Regions from separate parts of the Turicibacter sp. T129 genome, predicted to be linked through region 2. Evidence: predicted binding sites of a transcription regulator. Region 2 holds the regulator's gene; each other region holds the start of a gene.
What was found. The regulator Rex, encoded in region 2, represses fermentation and respiration genes when NADH is low (regulators of the CRP and FNR family bind a similar motif). The targets are predictions, from matches to a motif close to GTGAANNNNTTCAC.

Region 1 (7,794 bases), on a different contig from region 2:
TGGACGTTATGGGGGCGTATGGCTCATGCCCTTCAGATGTTACAACAATGTCATTATATGAATGATCGCTTTACAACTTGGATTGCCGGGCATCGTTTAGTGGCGTTACCTGTCCCGTTATCTGTGTTAGTTATTGCATATTGGGTTTTAGTAGTGGTGAGCTTTTTATTCCCAATGCCAGGTTCTATTTTAACAATTGGCACAGTTGTGATTGGAGTCTTAGGTCTTGGAATTATTAAGATTAGTAGTGGTGTTTCAAAAGAATCAAAAAAACCGTTGAAAATTACAGCTCGTGTTTGGCGTATTATTGCAACGGGATCTATTTTAATGTTATTAATCGCTGGCTTAGGTTCATTCTTCCTTGGAGCGAATGGCTTAATGCTACTTTCACAAATCGCTGGCTGGTTATTAACGTTTAATTTATTCGCTTATGTAGTAATGCTACTTGCGAATGAGATTAATAAGCCAATGGAGAATAGTATCCGTTTAGGATTTATTAATGATGCGCGTCGTATTGTGAAAGAGTCTCCTTCATTAGATGTGATTGGTGTAACAGGAAGCTATGGTAAAACAAGTACAAAACATGCATTAAATGCGATTTTATCAGAGCAATTTAATACGTTAATGACGCCTGAAAGTTATAATACTCCAATGGGAATTACGATTACAATTCGTAATTATTTAAAACCAATTCATAGTAAGTTCATTGCCGAAATGGGTGCTTACAAAGTCGGAGAGATTAACGAGTTATGTGAAATTGCATATCCTAAGTATGGAGTTTTAACATCAGTAGGTCCACAACACTTAGAAACATTTAAAACAATTGATAATGTGAAACAAACTAAGTTTGAGTTAATTGAGTACTTACCTGAGGACGGAATTGGATTTATTAATATTGATGATGAAAATATTCGTGATTACTATGAGAATAAGTTTTCGGGAAAATGTACGGTCTACACTTATGGAATCGAACGTGAAGCAGATTATCGAGCAGGTGATATTGTTGTTAGTGAAAAAGGAACCACGTTTAATGTGACATTCCGTGATGGAAGTGTTCATCAGTTCCAAACGAAATTATTAGGTCGTCATAATATTTATAATACGGTAGCGAGTATTGCTTTAGGGAATGAGTTGGGAATTCCAGTTGAAAAAATGAAAGTCGCTGTTCGTAAAATGAAACCTGTGACTCATCGTTTAGAGTTACGTCGTAATGGGAACTTTACGATTATTGATGATGCTTTTAATTCAAATCCAGTTGGATCTAAGATGGCACTTGAAGTGTTAGGACAAATGAATGGTAAACGCATTGTGCTAACACCAGGGATGGTCGATTTAGGAACAGCACAATATGAGTTAAATAAAGCTTTTGGAACATATATGAAAGATACATGTGATCATGTTATTCTAGTTGGTAAAAAACAAACAGAACCAATTCAAGAAGGTTTAAAAGAAGTTGGATTCCCAGAAGAGCGTGTAACAGTAGCTGAGAATTTAACAGAAGCATTCAAAGTAATGTATGAAGTCGTTGAACCAGGAGCGTTTGTCTTAATTGAAAATGATTTGCCTGAATTATTCGCTGAATAGTCAGTTCGTTATTTATTTTCATATAGAAAGTAGGGAAGCGGGATGGATAATCAATTTTTAGAGTTTATTAAAAAAGTTCAGTCAATTGCACAAATTGGATTATCATTTTCAACAGATCCGTATGCAGTGGATAATTATGAAGAGTTAAAGAAGATTAGTGTGAAGATGTTACACGATTATACATCATTACCAATGAATGAATGCAACTTATATAAAGATTTCATATATCCAACCCCACAACCTGCCGTTCGTTCAATGGTTATTAAAAATCATCAGCTATTACTCGTTAAAGAGAAAGATAGTGGTCTTTGGTCACTACCAGGTGGATGGTGTGATATTGATTGCACACCGAAGGAAACAGCTATTAAGGAAACGTTCGAGGAATCTGGTTATGTAATTGATTGTACGAAACTGTTAGCGGTGTTTGACAGACGACATTATATTAAAAAATCATTATATGATGTATATTGTCTATATTTCCTGGGGAATGTCGTAGCGGGAGAGGCAAAATGTAATCATGAGACGGAGGATATTGGATGGTTTGATATTTCAGAACTACCGCCATTGTCTCGAAAGAATTCAATCGAAGAGATTGAAAAGGCGTATAAAGTTTATACGGAAGATTTAGAAACATATTTTGAGTAATTAAAGCAAAAAATTGTTTCTTATGACAGTGATTTCTTGATAAAATAGACGTATGTATTTGCGTTCAGATACGGTATACTTGAAGAAGATACTAAACTTAGATTAAAGGGGGCTTCCTCATGAAGTTAAAAGTTGGTGTATTTTTCGGTGGTGAATCGGTAGAGCACGAAATTTCAATTATTTCTGCTAACCAAGCAATGCATGCCATCGATAAAACAAAATATGATGTCGTACCAGTTTATTTATCTAAAAAACGCGAATGGTACACAGGTGAAGCATTATTTGATGTGAAAGAATATAAAAATTTGGATGCATTATTAAAAAAATGTCAACGTATTGTCATTGTTCCTAATAATGGTAAAATTCAAATTGAACGTTATCCTGCTAAAAAATTCGGAAACAATGTTGTAAATACAATCGATGTTGCGATTCCAGTTATTCACGGAACAAATGGTGAGGATGGAGCCTTACAAGGATTCTTTGAATTAAACGGAATTCCTTATTCGGGATGTGAGGTAGCTGCCGCTGCTGTTGGTCAAGATAAAGTGTTTATGAAAAACATTTTACGTGATTCAGGATTACCGATTACAAACTATGTGTGGTATTATTCATCAGATTGGTTTGCTGACCAAGAAGCTTGTTTAGATGCTATTGAAGAAAAATTAACATATCCAGTTATGATTAAACCTGCTAGCTTAGGTTCAAGTGTTGGAATTTCTAAAGCAAATGACCGTGCGTCATTAGAAGAAGGAATTACAGAAGCAATTAGCTATGATAAAAAATTCATCGTTGAAGAAATGGTTACTCAATTAGTTGAGGTTAACTGTTCGGTTATCGGAGATTTCTCTTCTGCTAAACCTTCTGTTTTAGAAGAAGTTATGGGTTCTGATGAATTTTTAAGCTTCCGTGATAAATATGAGGGGGGAGGAGGTTCTAAAGGTGCTAAAACTGGAGGAACTAAATCTCAAGGGATGGCAAGTACAAATCGTATTATCCCTGCTCGTTTAACGGATGAAGGAACAAAATACGTTCAAGATCTTGCGGTACAAACATTCCGCGTGTTAGGAAGTGCAGGGGTTGCTCGTATCGACTTCTTAATCAATGCTGAAAATAATGAAGTATATGTTAACGAAATTAATACAATTCCAGGATCATTATCATTCTACTTATGGGAAAAAACAGACCGTAACTTCACAGAATTAATGACTAGCTTAGTGGAATTAGCATTAAAACGTCAACGTGAACGTGAAAGCTTAACATTCTCATTCGAATCTAACGTTCTTGCTTTACAGGGTGCAGGAACAAAAGGAGCGAAAGGAACAAAAGCCTAAGCGTGGCGTTTAACACGTGCAGAAAGTGAGGAGAGCTTGAAGTGTCTAATAGACACGGAAAGATATTGAACTTTACTAGCGTGTTGCCAAGTGAAGGTAGATTAAGTAAAAAGCTAAGACGAGTGGTTAAAATCTCGTAGGGGTCGCAACAAATACCTATGACTTATTTTTTGAGTCATAAAGGTATTTGAAGACTTCATAGAGATTTTGCTCGTCGAAGCCAGATTGAACAAAAGCCTAAGCGGTAACTTAACTATTAAAAATGAAAAAGCTATGTTTTAGACAAATGTTGATTTGGAGACAGAGGTTGTTTAAACAACTTAATAGATTAAGAATTCCTTACGCTAGTTAACGTTTGGATTTCCTTGTTTAATGACAATACTTCTTAAAATATAGCCATGAAAAAGAGATTTCACTTATGAAATCTCTTTTTTTAGATGGAAAATATATAATGGTTAAAAAATTGAAAGATTGTAAATAACTATTGATGGAGGGGGAGCTAAGATGAATGTTATTGCTGTATCAACAATTTTTAGAAATGAGGGATTCCTATTGAAGTTTAATGATAGGTTATTGGATTTAACGAAGTGAAGAGGATTATCGTAGGATGAATTAGGGGAACTTTTAAATACATCGAGACAAACTATTTCTAAGTGGGAAAATAGCATTTCTTATCCTGATTTTCATCGTTTAATTCTTTTCAGTGATTTCTTTAATGTTTCATTAGATGGATTCATGAAAGGAGAACAAAGTGTAATATCTCATCTTTAAAATTGCTTAAAGTCAACTTTAATCAGTTAAGAGATAGAATGAAAAAATTGAAGAAAATAGATATGTTTAGTATATTTTTTGATGTTATGATTGGGTTATTATTACTTAGATTTATTTTATCTTGTTTAGAGTCTATATTTTAGCTTTCTAGCAAAAAAAGTAGAGAATTTAATCTCTACTTTTTGAATTATTTATTATCTGCTGAAATGTCCACTGGACGAACAACAACTTGGTCAACTAAACCGTAAGCTACAGCTTCTTCAGCTGACATGAAGTTATCTCGTTCAGTATCTTGCTCGATTTTTTCAAGTGGTTGACCTGTTTGAGCAGATAAGATGTTATTTAATTTATCACGAGTTTTTAAAATGTGTTTTGCAGCAATGGCAATTTCAGTGGCTTGTCCTTGTGCTCCACCAAGTGGTTGATGAATCATGACTTCGCTGTTAGGTAAAGCATAGCGTTTACCTTTAGCACCCGCTGAAAGTAAGAAAGCACCCATTGACGCTGCCATCCCAACGCAGATTGTTGATACATCACATTTGATGTAGTTCATTGTATCAAAGATAGCAAATCCTGCTGTAACTGATCCACCAGGACTATTAATATAAAGGTTGATATCTTTATCTGGATCTTCTGCAGCTAAGAATAAAAGTTGAGCAACAACGATGTTTGCTGTATAATCGTTAATTTCACCACTTAACATGATGATACGATCTTTTAATAAGCGAGAATAAATATCATATGCACGCTCACCGTGAGCTGTTTGTTCAATGACTGTCGGTACTAAATAACTACTCATAAGGCACCCCTCTTTTTATAAAAATTTCTATAGCACATTTTACCACAACTGGACAAAAAAATATAGCATTGCGTCGGCCATACTCTATTTTAATGTTGTGAGTGGTAATATATTCATTTTTAAGTAAAAATTCTTAAACATTTTTGTTAAGTATTTGTTATTATAAACGCTTACATTAGTTTATAACTTGATTATCATGGTACAAATTGTTAGAATAAAAATGTAGTAATTTTTCACAATATATTATGTGTGTTAAAATACACGTAATGTGAAAAATGACCAATTTTATAATATCTTAGGAGGAATCTTCACATGGCTGTTAAAGTAGCGATTAATGGATTCGGGCGTATCGGACGCTTAGCTTTACGTTTAATGATCGAAAACAATGACTTCGAAGTAGTTGCAATCAACGACTTAACTGATGCTAAAACATTAGCTCATTTATTCAAATATGATTCAGCTCAAGGACGTTTCAACGGAGAAATCGAAGTTAAAGAAGGTGCTTTCGTTGTTAACGGTAAAGAAATCAAAGTAACTGCTGAGCGTAACCCTGCAGACTTACCTTGGGGAGAATTAGGAGTAGACGTAGTATTAGAATGTACTGGATTCTTCACTTCTCAAGAAAAAGCTGGATTACACTTAGAAGCAGGAGCTAAAAAAGTAGTTATCTCTGCACCAGCTACAGGAGATATCAAAACTGTAGTTTACAATGTAAACCAAGATATCTTAGACGGAACTGAAACAGTTATCTCAGGAGCTTCTTGTACAACTAACTGTTTAGCTCCAATGGCTAAAGTATTAAACGACAAATATGGTGTACAAAAAGGATTCATGACTACAATCCATGCTTACACTAATGACCAAAATACATTAGATGCTCCTCACGGAAAAGGTGACTTACGTCGTGGACGTGCAGCTGCTGCATCAATCGTTCCAAACTCAACAGGAGCTGCTAAAGCTATCGGTTTAGTAATTCCTGAATTAAACGGAAAATTAGACGGTGGAGCTCAACGTGTTCCAGTAATCACTGGTTCATTAACTGAGTTAGTATGTACTTTAAACACTAAAGTAACTGCTGCTGAAATCAACGAAGCAATGAAAGCTGCTGCTAACGAATCATTCGGATACACTGAAGATGAAATCGTTTCAGCTGACGTAATCGGAATTTCTTACGGATCATTATTCGATGCTACTCAAACTAAAGTTATGGAAGTTAACGGAGAGCAATTAGTTAAAGTTGCTGCTTGGTATGACAACGAAATGTCTTACACTAACCAATTAATCCGTACTTTAGGATACTTCGCTTCTTTAATTAAATAATTTTAGTTAAGCGATATTTTTGGAAAGCTATCCCATTTCGGGATAGCTTTTTTTATTATTTTCATTAGAATAGAGTTAGATGGATTTTTCTAAGTTAGAATAAAAAAACTGAAATAGTTCATGTTAAACAAGAGGTGAGCGGTGTGAATGTTGCGATTTTAGCGATTGGTAATGAAGTGCTGTCTGGTAAAACGATTAATACGAATAGTGCTTTTATTGCAAAACAAGTAGAACAGTTAGGTGGAAAAGTAACTCATCAACAAGTAGTTCCTGATCTAGAGGATGAAATTGTTCGAGGGTTAGAGATTGCATATACCTATGCGGATTTAGTGATTACTATTGGTGGATTAGGACCAACGGTAGATGATTTATCACGTGAAGGGGTTGCAAAGTATTTTAAAACAGAACTAGTTTATGATGATGAGATTTATAAAGGTATTTGTGAGTATTTCAGACGTAGCAATAGAGAAATTCCAAATAATAATCATCGTCAAGCTTATAAGTTTAAAGAAGGACTAGTTTTACCCAATAATAATGGAACAGCACCGGGATTATTTTTAAAGCGGGATAATAAATCAGTTTTCTTATTACCTGGACCTCCAGCAGAGCTTGAATTAATGTTTTCAGAGAGTGTAAGACCTTATTTTATTGATCAGATTAAGGAGCGTAAGATTAGTAATAGCTATCGTTTATGTGGAATTGGAGAGTCTTATGCAGAAGAAATGATTTTACACTTATATGAACGTTACCCTCATCTAAATATTGCACCTTATTGTGCTCCTGATAAAGTAGATTATATTGTTTCTACAGTGGATGCTTATGAAGAGGATTTAAGAGCCTTTGATGAAGAGTTTAAAGAAATTATGAAAGATTACTATATTGGAGATCAAAATACAGATCTTGCAACAGAAATTGTGAGCTTGCTGAACGAAAAGCAATTGAAAATAGCAACGGCTGAAAGTTGCAGTGGTGGTCTCCTTTCATCAACTCTTGTGAACGTTTCAGGAGCATCTAGCGTCTTTTTAGAAGGAATCGTGACATATAGTTATGAGTCAAAATTAAATCGTTTAAACATTGATGTGAATCGTTTAATGGAGTTTGGAGCAGTTTCTGAAGAGATTGCACGCGATATGGCATTCAATTTAGAAAAGTTAACGGGTGCTGATATCACAGTTGGTGTAACTGGAATTGCAGGACCAGGTGGTGGAAGTGAGTTAAAACCAGTGGGTCTAGTTTATATCGCGATTAATATATGCGGTCAAATTTTCTTAAAATCATACATTTTTAATGGAAATCGTGAAAAAATAAGACAGCTCACAGTAGCGGAAGCTTTATATTGGCTTC
Region 2 (7,794 bases):
ATGATCATTCAAAGCGTTTGATGCCGACGATTGAAGCCTTATTTAAAAAAGTTAATCGTACCCCTAAAGAGCTTGACTTAATTGCTGTTGCAGAGGGGCCGGGTTCATATACGGGAGTTCGTATTGGAGTGACTGTTGCTAAGACATTAGCGTGGACATTAAATAAACCGTTAGTAGGTGTTTCTAGTTTAGAGATTTTAGCTCGTAATATTAAAGAAGATGCTTATATTATTCCTTTATTTGATGCGCGTCGTCAAACGGTGTTTGCTGGAGTTTATGAAGGAGCGTCATCGAATGTCGTTATTTCAGATGGACACTATGAATTACAAGGTTTATTAGACAATTTATCAAAAAGTGAGAAAAAAATGTATTTCCTTGGTAATGATGTTGCAAGGTACTGGGATTTAATTGAGTCTGTTCTAGGTGATAAGGTAATTAAGGTGGAAGATGAAAATTTAAATATGCCACATGCCTCTGTTTTAGCAAATTTAGCATTAGAAAAGACTCCTGTAGATAATATTCATCATTTTACGCCGAAGTATCATCGTTTACCAGAAGCAGAAATGAATTGGATGTTAGAACAAAAAAATAAGGGATTATAATGATGAATATTCGTTTAATGAGAGAAGAAGATTTATTTCAGGTTACATCGTTACATGATGTATTATTTAAACAATCTTTTAATTTTGAAGATTATGTGCAAGAGAAGATGTTTCATTATGGGATTGTTATTGAAATCGATCATCAAATTGTTGGTTATTTAGTAGGCCAGATTATTTTTGAAATGTCAGATTTATATTATGTTGCTGTAAATCCTGATTACCGATCAAAAGGTTATGGAAGGTTGCTTGTTGAACAATTTATCCAGGATGCGTGTAAAAACGAAGGTGATACGATGTCATTAGAAGTTCGTATGAGTAATCAGGTGGCGATTCATTTATATGAGAAGTGTGGGTTCATTTCTGTTGGAACTCGTGCAAGGTATTATGCAGATGGTGAAGATGCATTATTAATGACTCGTAATTTTAGATAGAAGTTGGTGATAGTCATGGAAAAAGATATTTTAGTATTAGCGGTTGAGAGCAGCTGTGATGAGACGAGTGTTGCGGTTATTAAAAATGGAACTGAGATTTTATCGAATGTAGTTGCATCTCAGATTGAGAGTCATAAACGTTTTGGTGGGGTTGTTCCTGAGGTGGCAAGTCGTCATCATGTTGAGAGTGTGACGCTTGTTTTTGAAGAGGCTTTAAAGGTAGCAAATGTAACTTGGGATGATATTGATGCGATTACGGTGACCGAGGGGCCAGGTTTAATTGGATCATTATTAATTGGGATTAATGCAGCAAAAGCTTTAGCATTTGCTCATGATATTCCATTAGTCGGTGTGCATCATATTGCGGGGCATATTTATGCGAATCAATTAGTGGAACCTTTAGAGTTTCCATTGTTAGCATTAGTCGTTTCAGGTGGCCATACGGAGTTAGTTTATATGAAGGATCACTATCAGTTTGAAGTGATTGGTGAGACGTTAGATGATGCAGTAGGAGAGGCTTATGATAAGGTGGCTCGTACGTTAAGTTTACCGTATCCAGGTGGTCCACATATTGACCGTTTAGCCGCTGTTGGTGAAGATACTTATAAGTTACCTCGTGTTTGGTTAGATAAAGAGTCTTACGATTTTAGTTTCTCTGGGTTAAAATCAGCAGTTATTAATACCGTACATAATGCAAAACAACGTGGTGAGGAGATTGTTCCTGAAAATTTAGCGGCAAGTTTCCAAGCGAGCGTGGTGGAAGTTCTTGTGGAAAAAACGATGCGTGCGGCACGTGAATATAACGTAAAACAAATTATTGTCGCTGGTGGAGTATCAGCCAATAAAGGACTTCGTAAAGGTTTAGAAGAAGCTGTTGCGAAAGATGGCCATATTAAATTAACGGTTCCTCCATTATCACTTTGTACAGATAATGCAGCGATGATTGGTGCTGCAGGAACGATGGCTTATTTAAAAGGGCATCGTAGTGGGATGGATATGAATGGATTATCAGGAATGGAGTTAACTTCATTATAAAAAAGTAGCCGTAAGGCTACTTTTTTATAGTTGTTGTAGAAATTTTTTTGTATAGGTTAGTCTTTCTTCTCCTATTTCTTTCCCAATTGTGGTGAAAAATTCGAATTTATTTTGTCGAATGTCATCAAAGAGTTGGTGTTGTGTTCCTTCGAGTGCAAGTGCTCTAGCTATTTCTGGAGCTCCAATCCGTTCTAAGGTATAGAGGTCATGAACGATTTTTTCTTCTTCTGTCAGAGGTGAGTGTAATTGACGTTCTAAGCTATAAAGACCATCTTTTATTTGATCAGGATCCCAATTTAAGGAGACAAGTTGTGATAAAGTTTGTGCCATAAATTTAGAATCTGTTTGAAGTTTAGTGAGTAATCCAGAGAAGGTTGCTAGGAAATAAAGTTTAGAAAGGTTTAATGTTTTGGTGTCAAAGAAATTAAGATTTTTGACGATACAGTTAAGAGATTCAGGTTGTGGATAGTAAGGAATTACATAAGTGAGATAATCTTGGAGATTTGTACTAGGGATACGTTTGATTCGTCCAAAAAGATGAACATCGTGATAAGTTCCGTTTTGATAGTAGGCTTGGCGACGTGTGCCTTCATGTTCAAAGTTGAGTGATTGGAGTAGTTTTTGGCTAGGTGTATTATAATCATATATTTCTGATTCGATTCGATGAACACCTTGGTTAAATAAGGTAGTTATTAATGTTTCAAGTGCTTCTTTCATGTAACCTTGCCCTCGGTGTGAGCCGAGCCCAAATCTAAGCCAGGCACAAGTTGCATGTTCATCTAACCAATTGATACGGATATATCCGATAGGCTCATTGGTTTCATTGATTACGAGAATGTAGTAGGGGTCATGATTGTTAGTAATATCTGTTTGTTCAGTTTCTGTGGTGAACTCTTTTTGACCTGTGGACATCTCTTGCAGATCAGGATCATTCTTCCATTGGGCTAGAAGTTTTGCATCAGTAATTTCAACGTTTCTTAAGGTTAGTCTTTTTGTTTTCATAGTATTCCTCCATTTTATGAATGTCAACAGAACACTCGTGACTTTAGTCATGGGAGGTTCAAGTGATGTTTAAGTATATGAAAAAGCTCTATCTTATATGAGATAGAGCTAGAGATTTTATTGGTAGGCGATTTGATTAACTCCCCCTTCGTTGTGTTTAATCTGATTTGCCTAGCTAGTGAACAAGATTTTTTGACTCTTTTTTTGAAAATTCCTCCTTTTGTTACATGATATTCACTACATATTGTGGATATTCAAAAAGTCGTCCAAATGGACGACTTTTTTTATGATAAGCTTAATTCTTCCCAAGTTTCCATAGATTCCATGATTAACTCTTCAAGTTCTTCGATTCGAGCTTGAACCTGTGCTGATTTTTGTGTGTCCAGGTAGACTTCTTCTTGGAAAAGCTCAGCTTTTTTATATTCAAGTTCTTCTTCATAGGCGGCGATTTTTGATTCGATGTCCTCTAGTTGACGTTTACGCTGTTGTTCTAATCGTCGCTGTTCTTTTTGTTTTTGGTAATCTGTTACATTGTTAGTTGTTGTTGCGTTTGACTCCTCAGCTAATTTAGCTGCTTCTAGCTCAGCTAGTTGTTGTTTCTTCTCCATATAATCTGAGTAGTTTCCTAAGTATGATACTACCCCATGCGGAGTAACCTCTAAAATGCGGGTTGCGATTTTATCGATGAAGTAACGGTCATGGGAGATGAAGAAGACTGTTCCTTCATAGTCTTCTAGTGAAAGTTCTAGCATTTCTTTACTATCAATATCTAAGTGATTAGTTGGCTCATCTAGAAGTAAGAAGTTATTTTTTTGAAGCATGAGTTTACAAAGTGTTAGTCGAACCTTTTCACCACCAGACAGTTGGTTAACTGTCTTAAAGACGTCATCTCCTGTAAACAGGAAGTTTCCAAGTAATGTACGAATATCTTTTTCTAGTCGCGTCGGGAAGTAGTTCCAAACTTCATTTAAGACGGTGTTATTAGAAGTTAGGTTTGCTTGTTCTTGATCAAAGTATCCCATGTCTAGGCTTTTACCGTAGTAAACTTCTCCCCCTAACTTTGGTAAGTCACCTGCTACTGTTTTAAGGATGGTAGATTTTCCGATTCCATTTGGCCCAATTAAAGCCACACGATCTAGACGATTAATTTGGAAGTCTAGATGATCTGAGATGATTTGATCTGGGTATCCAACTGTTAAATCTTCTACTTTTAGGACGTCATTTCCGCTTCGGCGATCAATTTCAAATGTAATACCGATTGATTTATCGTTGATTTTAGGGATTTCAATACGCTCCATTTTATCTAATAGCTTACGGCGTGATTGAGCACGTTTTGTTGTTGAAGCACGGACGATGTTTCGACTAATGAAGTCTTCCATTTTTGAAATCTCTTTTTGTTGTTTTTCGTATTGCTTCATGAGGGATGCATAGGAAACTGCCTTTTGATCTATATAATCTGAGTAGTTTCCTTTGTACTTCGTACATTTTCGATACTCAATTTCATAGACCGTTGTTGCAATCTGATCGATAAAATAGCGGTCATGTGAGACGATAACTACGGCACCTGAATATTTTTTTAGGTATCCTTCCAACCATTCGATTGTATCGATGTCTAAGTGGTTAGTAGGCTCATCGAGAATTAGAACATCTGGTTTTTGAAGAAGGAGTTTGGCAAGAGCCAATCTTGTTTTTTGTCCTCCACTTAAGTTTGAGATTTTTTGGTCAAAGCCAATCTCATTGAATTTAAATCGATTGAGAATATTATTGATTTCAGATTCGTAAGTATAACCACTCATTAATTCAAAGCGATGATTTAAGTTTTGATATTGTTCAATAATTCTTAAGTATTGTTCGCTGCTTGGGTCTTCTTCAGCCATTTTAAGGCTTAGCTCTTCAAGCTGGCCTTTTAGTTTGATTGTTTCAGCGAAGACGCTTAACATTTCATTATAGATGGTGTCATTTGAATTAACGTGGCTTGATTGGGCAAAATAGCCTAGGATGACACTTTGTGGCTTGTGGATTTCTCCACTATCGAGGTCGATTTCATCAGCAATCATTTTTAATAGTGTTGATTTACCGGCACCATTACGTCCAACAACGGCAATACGCTCCCCTTTTTTGACTTCAAATTGCACATTTTCAAGAATGGGAGTTCCTGAATAGAGCTTTGTCAATTTGCTAGTTTGTAATAAGATCATTTTGTTTCTCCTTTATATATTAACTTATCAGTAGATATTCGGATTTTATTGTATTTATTTATAAGTATAATGCTTAAAGAAGAGATAAGCAACGGACACTGGATGAAATAATAGTCGAATTTTAAAACAATTTAACATATAGACGTTTTATGCTTCTGACAGTATTCACATTGAATTATTTTCATGTTATTATTGAAATATGGTAAAGGAGGTTTTCTATGTTATCAAATATTCCAAATGCAACGATTAAAAGGTTAGCACTTTATCGTCGCTGTTTCGTTGAATTAGATGAAATGGGCGTTAAACGAATTCAGTCAGGTGAATTAAGCCAAAAAATAGGGATTGATTCTGCTACTATTCGACGTGATTTTTCATATTTAGGTGAATTAGGTCGTCAAGGATATGGATATGAGGTACGCGTTGTTTTAGAGGCATTTAATAATTTATTGAAAACAGAGGATGCACAGAGCTGTGTTTTAATTGGGGTCGGAAACTTAGGGCGTGCACTATTAAAGTATTTTAGCTCAGATAAGTTTAAGAAACGTGTATTTAGAACACCAGTTAACTTAATTGCAGGGTTTGATACAGATGAAAGCTTAGTTGGACAATGTGTAGGTGAATTGCCTCTTTATCATTTAAATGATTTAAAATCGTATATTGAAGAACACCGTGTTACTTATGTTATTTTAACAGTACCACCGACAGTTGCTCAAAGTGTTGCAACATCATTAGAAGGGTTAGGTATTAAAGGTATTTTAAATTTATCTTCTACAGTGATTAATGTGAGTGAAGACATTACCGTTCATGAAGTAGATTTAAATATGGAGTTAGAGACATTATTCTTCTATGTTTTTCAAAAAGAACAAGCAAAACATTAGTACTTTTTAAATTTCGTCCGTTATAAGCTTATAATCAATTGATTATAAGCTTTTTTTCTTTTTACAGGCGATGAATAATGGTAAAATAATGTTATTTTATTGAAAACTATTCAATACATCAGTATAATTATGAGCGATGATAGCGTTTGTCAAACTTAATGGTGATTTTATAACATCAATTAAGGTCATACTAACGATGTCAAATATAATATTCAAGACGTTGCATTCGAAAGAAGCGACAGTGGAGGAGAAGAAAAATGAATCAATCAAGAAAGAAAACCAAGTTTTTAGTTTTACTAACGATGTTTTGTAGTATTCAAGTTGTTTTAATGTTAACACCACTTGGATATATTCCATTAGGCCCAGTTCGTGCCACAACCATGCATATTCCAGTTATTTTAGCAGGAATTTTATTGGGAGTCAAAGGTGGAGCTATTACAGGATTAGTTTTTGGATTGAGTAGTGTGATTATTAATACGATTACCCCAACGATTACATCATTTGTATTTACCCCATTTTATTCATTAGGTGAATATCATGGAAACTTCATGAGTTTAGTTATTGCTATTGGTCCACGTGTCTTACTTGGGGTATTAGCTGCAGTGATTTATCATTGGTTTAAAAATAAAAATAATAAAATGAGATTATTCGGTAGTGGAGTTACGGCTTTAGTTTGTACGTTAATTCACTCCATTTTAGTGCTTGGAATGATCTACTTATTCTTTGGTCCAAGTTATGCGGCAGCCAAAGGAGTTGAAGTTTCAGCTTTATTTGGCTTATTACTAGGAATCATTACGACAAATAGTGTAATCGAAGCCATCTTAGCTACATTAATTATTGCACCATTAACGAAGGTGTTAGAACCAATTACGAAGAAGGTGATTTAGTTGAACAAAAAGACTATTGTATTGGGAGTTTGTGGGGGAATTGCAGCTTATAAAAGTGCACAACTTGCAAGTAGTCTATATAAAAAAGGTTATGATGTTCATGTCATTATGACGAAAAATGCTACAGAATTTATTACACCGATGACATTTGAAACATTAACTCATAATCGTGTATCTGTTGGAACGTTTGATCGCAATTTCCAGTATGATGTGAATCATATTTCATTAGCTAAGCGCGCAGATTTATTTGTTGTGGCTCCAGCTTCAGCAAATTGTATTGCGAAGTTTGCTCATGGATTAGCGGATGATATGTTGACGACAACGTTTTTAGCCGCGTCTTGCCCAAAACTCATTGCACCTGCAATGAATACAGGAATGTTAAATAATCCAATCACACAGCATAATATTGAGATTTGTAAAAAATATGGAATGACTTTTGTTGAATCAGATAGTGGTTATTTAGCATGTGGAGATGTTGGGAAAGGTCGTTTGGCAGAAATTGAGGATATTGAAGATGCCATTGAAAGTTTATTAGTTAAGGACAAGCCTTTAAAAGGAATGAAAGTTGTCGTAACCGCAGGCCCAACTCAAGAAGATTTAGATCCAGTTCGTTTCATGACGAATCATTCAAGTGGGAAGATGGGGTATGCAGTGGCACGTGCTGCTCGTAATTTAGGTGCGGATGTGACGTTAGTAACTGGACCTGTTTCATTAAGAAAGCCAGTGTTCATGGATATTGTTGAGGTTAGAACAGCGATTCA
Region 3 (7,794 bases), on a different contig from region 2:
AAGTATAAGAAGTTCTCACCATGTTTACCTTGTAATTTACCAGCACGATCGTATGTACGACGGAATTGACGCTCAGTCATTCCGTATGCATGACGTAATTTTTGTTTCTCTTGTAATTGTAATCCGTATTCAGAGATTTTTTTACGAGCTTGTCCGTGTTGCCCAGGTGCATAAGGGCGTTTTTGTAATTCTTTTCCGTTTTCTAAGATAGAGTATCCTAAACGACGAGAAATTTTCCAGCTTGGTCCAGTATAACGAGCCATGCTATGACCTCCTTTTAATTTGTCAGAAATTTTGATTTTGCATACCAAAAAAGGAGAAAATTTATCAAATACTATAGGATAGATTAAAATCTCATATCCTCGCCTTTGCAGCCAAAAGGTTATACGATATGCCATCAATACCTTTAAGCGATATTGAGGTTTAATCTATACGTTACAGTCAGATAAAAAGCTGCCTTTAATATACGCACTCAAGTATAATATCAATATTCTACTTTATTGTCAACAAAAAATCCGAGTTCTAAACATTTTCCAATAATTAAGCTTAAATTTAGTTAGTAGGAATAGTTTCCACAATGATTTGCACAAATTGTTCTAAATATTTTTGATCGATTTCATTAAATCGATTTAAGCGAGGACTATCGATATCTAATACTCCAATTAGTTCATCATCTTTTAAAATAGGAACTACAATTTCAGAGTTGGTTGCACCATCACAGGCAATATGTCCAGGAAATTCATGAACATTTTTAACGACAACTGTTTGCTTTGTTGTAGCTGCATAACCACAAACTCCTTTATGAAATGGAATACGGATGCAAGCAGGTAATCCTTGAAATGGTCCAAGTACAAGCTCTTCGCCTTTGTTTAAGTAAAATCCAACCCAGTTAATGTCCTCTAAAAATTGATTTAATAAAGCTGATGCATTAGATAAATTTGCAATCAAATCGGATTCTTCATAAGTCAATCCTTTTAATTGTAATAATACTGTTTCATAGTTTTCTTCTAATGTTCCTTGATAAGCAGTTGGATGAAACATTTTCTCCCCCCTTGGTATGATATAAAATAGTTTGCACACATTATAGCAAAAATAAATAGAAAAACATAGAAACAATAGGATTTTTTATCAAATTATGATATCATTAAAAGACAGTAAACAGTTTAAGAAAGCGTGATGGGAGGATACTATGACAGATTTTAAATTACTAATTTTAATAGTGATGATCGTCGTCTTAGCAATCGTATTAATTTACTCAGTTATTATCGTATCAAAAAAGAAACAATACTATGCTAAAATTGATGAACTTGATTATTTAAAACATGAGATTTCTAATCAGACGGTCCCGTTTGAATTAGCCAAGCTACGTAGCACAAAAAAGAGTGAGCGTATTGTTAAGTTAGTTCAACAATGGGAACGACGTTGGGGAAAATTAGAATCCGACTTTATTACCGTCACGGAGCAAATTATTTATACGGAAGAGCTTGTTGCCAATAAAAGTTTCGTTGAAGCCGATGAGCATTTAGTAGAATTAAAACAAACACTTGAGTTGTTAAAAGAAGAAGTTGAACAATTAATTGAAGAAATTAAGTCGTTAAAGAAATCAGAAGAACGTAGTCGTTCAAATGTCATTGGATTAAAAGAAACGTTTGAACAATTAAAACGTCGTTATGAAAAAGAAGAAGAGAACTATATTGAGTTTAAAGAAGAGATGAAGACCTTATTTAAAGATGTTGAAGTCTTTTTCTTAAAATTTAATGAGTGTATGGAAGAATGTAATTACGATTTAGCTGATGAAACGATTGAACTGATTAAGTCACATATTGAAATTATTGTTCATATGTTTGAACGCACTCCAATGTATAAAGATACAATTACACAAGAAATCAAGCCTTTATTACGTGAAGTTTTAAAGAGCTATGAATCTATTATGAAATCAGGTGTCTATTTAAAGCATCTTCAAATTGAAGAAACGATTGCAGTGTATCATGAGCAATTAGATGAGATTCCAAATTGGATCAAACGTTTTGATTTTGTCAAGATTGAAGGAATGCTTGTTGAGATTCATGATAATGCTAAACAAATGATTGAATTCATGAAGAAAGAATATGAACTTCAAGAGGTGTTAAAAGAGACAGTTATTAAAACGAAATCGCTTATGCAAGAGCTACAAGAGCATAGCGAGCAACTTCAAGAGCGTTATGAAAATATTAAAGGAAATTATCGTATGCCTGAGGAAGAGGAGAGTCATTTCGCCTTTTTATTAAATGAAATTCAAATTGTAAGTAATGAATTAGTCTATTTAGTCGGAAAAGTCGATGAACATCAAAGTGCAAATTCTGTGTTACTACGTGAGTTATCATCGCTGAACCAACAATTAGATGAGATTAAAGAACAATTAGCTGTGTTTGATGGTGAAATTGAAAGCTTATATGCTGGAGAAAAAGAATGTCGCCAGCGTGCACTTCATTTATTGAAAACATTCAATCATCTTAAAGGAATGTATCATCAAGTTAACTTCCCAGTTAAGAATGAGGAAACTGAAGAGATGATTAAACGTGCAAACTTCGCTATTCAATTATTATTTGAAACGATTGGGCGATTACCTATTAATATTGCAGAGATTGATAAACAGCTTGCTCTAGCACAAGAGTCGATTCAAGAATTATCTAATCGAGTGGAGATTGAGGTTCAACAATCTAAATTAGCCGAACGTTTAATGGTATATGGTCATCGTTATATTGGACGAGAAGGAATGTATGTCGTGGATTTAACGATTGCTGAGGATCAATTCCGTCAAGGAAATTATGAAACGGTGATCGAAAAGATGCGTGAATTATTAAAAGAGATTGAAGGTTCACGTTTTGATTTAACTTATGATCAATTTAAGCAACAATTAGATTGCTATCTATTATAATAAAGGAAACTGTCTATAAGGACGTCGTGAGTTATAGACAGTTTTTATTTTGAGTAAACAAATGCAAAAAAATAAAGCTGCGTTCTAAAAGAATGTTGATATTTAATAAAAATCATGATTGCTTCGCCTAACTCATTGATAATAGATACAATTAAATATGATGAAATCAATGTTGTTAATTATCAACACTTATCTAGAATAGAGCCAAAAAAAGTTCTATGATGCAGATAAATGAAGTGAAATAAGAATAAATGCATAATATAATAATAAGGACATCTAGATGATTTGCTATTAAAAGTGAATTTTTTCTAGCAAATTGATGATGAAGTTCATACTTTATAGTGTAAGCAAATCATAGAACGACCATTTTCTACGTCATAAACTCAGAAAATAGTTGCAATTTGAGATTATAGCTTTAATGTGATATAATGTCGAAACGATAAAGTAACAAGTTTCATATTCAATGAATTCGTCTGCCTCTTATCTGAGCAGAGTTCGTAAGAGTTAAAAGTTTAAAATGGGTCTGAGATGTTTATGTCGGAAGGAGAATCAAAATGATTTATTTAGACAATAGTGCGACGACTCCTGTTGATCCAGAAGTTTTAAATGCTTTCGTGAAAGTTAATGAAAATTTTTGGGGTAATCCAAGTTCGTTACATGCATTTGGTGCTCGTGCTGAACAATTACTAATTCAGTCAGAAAAGCAAGTCTTATCCCTATTAAATGCGAAACAACACAAAGTTATTTTTACATCAGGAGCAACTGAGAGTAATAACTTGGCTATTCGTGGGTTGTGTCATGCTTACAAAAATCGTGGACGTCACATTATTACAACCCCTGTTGAGCATGCCTCAGTTCATGAAACAATTGAGGAACTAGAAGCGGAAGGGTTCCGTGTTACATATATTGACGTCAAAGGTAGCAATGCTGATATTGTAAAGCAAATTCAAGAAGCCATTTGTGAAGATACAATTTTAATTTCATGCATGCATGTGAACAATGAAATGGGAATGGTATTTCCAATCTATGAAATTGGTCAATTATTAAAAAAATATCCAAAGGTAAAATTCCATGTTGATGCCGTTCAAAGCGTGGGTAAAATTCCTGTTGATATTGATAAAATGAATATTGATTTATTATCATTATCTGCTCATAAATTCCATGGATTAAAAGGAAGTGGAGCACTAATCGTGAATCAATATTTAAGTTTAACACCTGAAATTACAGGGGGACATCAAATGTATGGCCTTCGTTCAGGAACAATTAACGTAGCGGGTGCAGTTGCGCTTGCTAAGGCTTTACGCTTAGCAATAGAGCCACTGCAAACAAACTACCAACATGTTAAACAATTATTCGATCATACAATGAACGAATTAAGAAAAATTGATGGTGTAGTGGTAAATAGTAATCACGAACATCAAACGCCTTATATCATCAATTTTGCTGCCGCTCCGATTAAAGGTGAAACGTTAGTTCATGCGCTTGAGGAATATGATGTTTATATCTCAGCAAAATCAGCGTGCTCATCTAAATCAGCGACTGCTTCACGTATCTTATTAGCATTAGGGATTAGTGATGAGGTTGCACAAGAGAGTATACGTGTTAGTTTCTCTAATCTATCGACAATGGAGGAAGTAGATCGACTAATTAAAGCTTTAAAAATCGTTGTGGCACAACTAAAACACTAGTACTACAAATCGCAGCAGGTTATCGAGGAAGGAAATGATGAAATGATTTATGACCGTATTTTAGTCCGTTATGGTGAATTATCGATTAAAGGAAAAAATCGTAAGTATTTTAAAAATGCATTACACAAAATTATTCGCCGCAAGTTACGTGGGCTTGATCAGTTAAAATATGAAGTGACACGTGACCGTTTCTATATCATTTTAAATGGGACAGCGCCAGAATTAGTAACAGAGCAGCTAGATAAAGTTTTCGGATTACAATCTTATAGTTTAGCTGCTCGTTGTGAAAATGAAATTGATGCAATTAAAGCATTAGCTTTAGAGATTATTAATGAACAACCAAAAGTTCCAACTACATTTAAAGTAGAAACAAAACGTTCAGATAAACAATTCCCAATGCAATCAGGTGAAATTTCACGTGGAGTAGGGGCACATTTATTAATTAATACGGATCACTTAAGCGTGGATGTTCATAATCCGGATATGACGGTGTTTGTTGAAGTTCGTCGCGAAGGAACATTCATTATGGCCGATCACATTAAAGGTCTTGGTGGGTTCCCAGTTGGAATTAGTGGAAAAGGTTTATTAATGATTTCAGGTGGAATTGATAGTCCAGTTGCTGGATACCTAATGCAAAAACGTGGAGTTGAGATTGAAGCGATTCACTTTGCATCACCACCATATACATCAGTTCGTTCAAAACAAAAAGTGTTAGACTTAATGGAGAAAAATGCTCATTATGCACCGGTAGACTCAATTGATGTTCATGTAGTTCCATTCACGGAATTACAAACAGCCATTTATGAGAATATTCCTAGCAGCTATACAATGACAGTTATGCGTCGTATGATGTATCGTATCGCTGAAGGAATTGCTAAAAAACGTGAGATTTTAGTTTTAGCAAATGGTGAAAGTTTAGGGCAAGTTGCTTCTCAAACATTAGCAAGTATGTATGCAATTAATGCTGTAACGAATATGCCAATTATTCGTCCAGTTGCTACACTTGATAAAAATGAAATTATTGAAATTGCGAAACAAATCGATACATATGATATTTCAATTCGTCCATATGAAGATTGCTGTACGGTCTTTGTTCCAGAGCACCCAGCGACTAATCCATCGCTTGAAAAATGTATTGAATTTGAACAAAACTTTGATTTTGAATCATTAGTACAAAAATGTATTGATAATACAGAAATCATTACAGTTCGTGCGGGTGAAATCATTGAGTTAGAAGATAATACTGCTTGTCCATTAAATGATTTATTCTAATTGATATAAATAAAAAGCTGAAAGAAGTAATATTCTTCCAGCTTTTTTTGTATTTAAGTTCATTTTATGAATCAAAAAAATATACCTCAATTAGAAAAAAATATTAATGATAAAACGATTAATTTGTACTGTTAAAGTTATTTTTTGTCGAACTATAATCTTTCTTGGGTGCGAATGTAGAAAGAAATAAAAATCTATATTTTTACATTTATAGTTAAATAAGGTAAAATATATAAGTGAAAAACGCTTTCTATCATAAAATTTACTATTTGTGAAATTATAAACGTTTTCAATCCGTTTTCATTAGACAAATAATTCACAATGTAATATAATAGCGTTGTAAGTAAGTGAATGAATTCACAATATTGAGGAGGAGTCGGAATGACAAATAAAATTACAAATGTTGAGGAGTTAATGTCAACTCTTGAAACAATGCGCGCAGCTCAACGTGAGTTTGCCACATTTACACAAGAACAAGTTGATGAATTATTCTACAAAGCGGCAATGGCAATTAATAATTTACGTATTCCGTTAGCACAAATGGCAGTAGAAGAAACGGGAATGGGATTAGTTGAAGATAAAGTTATTAAAAATCATTACGCTTCAGAATATATCTATAATAAATATCGTAATGAAAAAACATGTGGGGTTTTATCTGAAGATTTATCGTTCGGAATTCAAAAAGTTGCTGAGCCAGTAGGGGTAATCGGAGCAGTAATTCCAACAACAAATCCAACATCTACAGCATGTTTTAAATGTTTAATGGCAATTAAAACTCGTAATGCAATTGTTATTTCAGCCCATCCACGTGCTAAAAATTGTACAAACTATACAGCCCAAGTGATTCGTGAAACAATTGAAGCAGCAGGAGCTCCAAAAGGATTAATTGCATGGATCGATGCACCAAGTATTGAATTAACAAATACAGTTATGTGTGAAGTCGATTTAATCTTAGCAACGGGTGGACCAGGAATGGTTAAAGCAGCATACTCTTCAGGAACACCAGCAATTGGAGTAGGGGCAGGTAATACACCAGTTATTTTCCATAAAACATGTAACATCCCAATGGCTGTTAACTCATTATTATTATCAAAAACATTTGACTACGGTGTCATCTGTGCATCAGAACAGTCAATCATTGTTGATGAGTCAATCTATGATGCAGTTAAGACTGAACTTACAAAGCGTGGAGCTTTATTATTAAATCCAGAGCAATTAGAGGCTGTTCGTAAGACAATCATTGTCAATGGCGCATTAAATGCTAAAATTGTTGGACAACCAGCATGGAAAATTGCTGAATTAGCAGGATTTGAAGTTCCTAAGGATACAAAAGTTTTAGTTGGTGAAGTGACTGATACTTCATTAGAGGAACCATTCGCTCATGAAAAATTATCAGTTGTCTTAGCAATGTACAAATCATCTAATCATGCGGAAGCAGTGGATATGGCTGAAACATTAGTTAACCATAGTGGTCTAGGGCATACTTCAGCTATTTATGCAGATGAGTTACGTGCTGAAGCTGATATTCAAGCGATGGCATCTCGTATGCGTACAACAACATTCTTAATTAATCAACCAACAGCACATGGAGGAATTGGAGATATCTTTAACTTTGCTTTAGCGCCATCATTAACTTTAGGTTGTGGTTCTTGGGGGAATAACTCAGTATCAGAAAATGTAGGACCAAAACATTTAATTAATATTAAAACGGTTGCTAAAAGGAGAGAGAATATGCTTTGGTTTAAAGTTCCATCAAAAGTTTATTATAAATTTGGATGCTTACCAGTTGCATTAGAAGACTTAAACTTCGATGGTAAAAAACGTGCATTTATTGTAACAGATAAAGTGTTATTTGATTTAGGATATACAAAACAAGTCACGGATGAGTTAGATCGTTACGGAATTCAATATACAATG

Region 1: a site for Rex is predicted at 5,380-5,393, ahead of gap (type I glyceraldehyde-3-phosphate dehydrogenase). Genes of this name have one in related genera too.
Region 3: a site for Rex is predicted at 6,225-6,238, ahead of adhE (bifunctional acetaldehyde-CoA/alcohol dehydrogenase). Genes of this name have one in related genera too.

Annotation. Positions count from the first base shown of each region.
Region 1 covers NZ_JAMQUU010000047.1:16,152-23,945, forward strand. Annotated here, with positions in the region: gene NEH75_RS09455 (UDP-N-acetylmuramoyl-tripeptide--D-alanyl-D-alanine ligase) at 1-1,584, shown strand, start outside; gene NEH75_RS09460 (NUDIX hydrolase) at 1,627-2,229, shown strand; gene NEH75_RS09465 (D-alanine--D-alanine ligase family protein) at 2,349-3,560, shown strand; partial or broken gene NEH75_RS13630 (helix-turn-helix domain-containing protein) at 4,182-4,331, shown strand; gene clpP (ATP-dependent Clp endopeptidase proteolytic subunit ClpP) at 4,519-5,130, opposite strand; gene gap (type I glyceraldehyde-3-phosphate dehydrogenase) at 5,443-6,450, shown strand; gene NEH75_RS09480 (competence/damage-inducible protein A) at 6,594-7,794, shown strand, end outside.
Region 2 covers NZ_JAMQUU010000065.1:1,487-9,280, forward strand. Annotated here, with positions in the region: gene tsaB (tRNA (adenosine(37)-N6)-threonylcarbamoyltransferase complex dimerization subunit type 1 TsaB) at 1-602, shown strand, start outside; gene rimI (ribosomal protein S18-alanine N-acetyltransferase) at 605-1,033, shown strand; gene tsaD (tRNA (adenosine(37)-N6)-threonylcarbamoyltransferase complex transferase subunit TsaD) at 1,049-2,068, shown strand; gene NEH75_RS10695 (GNAT family N-acetyltransferase) at 2,093-3,070, opposite strand; gene NEH75_RS10700 (ABC-F family ATP-binding cassette domain-containing protein) at 3,355-5,268, opposite strand; gene NEH75_RS10705 (redox-sensing transcriptional repressor Rex) at 5,487-6,146, shown strand; gene NEH75_RS10710 (ECF transporter S component) at 6,404-7,033, shown strand; gene coaBC (bifunctional phosphopantothenoylcysteine decarboxylase/phosphopantothenate--cysteine ligase CoaBC) at 7,034-7,794, shown strand, end outside.
Region 3 covers NZ_JAMQUU010000026.1:39,691-47,484, reverse strand. Annotated here, with positions in the region: gene rpsD (30S ribosomal protein S4) at 1-263, opposite strand, end outside; gene NEH75_RS05445 (GAF domain-containing protein) at 553-1,041, opposite strand; gene NEH75_RS05440 (septation ring formation regulator EzrA) at 1,190-2,917, shown strand; gene NEH75_RS05435 (cysteine desulfurase family protein) at 3,472-4,605, shown strand; gene thiI (tRNA uracil 4-sulfurtransferase ThiI) at 4,648-5,877, shown strand; gene adhE (bifunctional acetaldehyde-CoA/alcohol dehydrogenase) at 6,259-7,794, shown strand, end outside.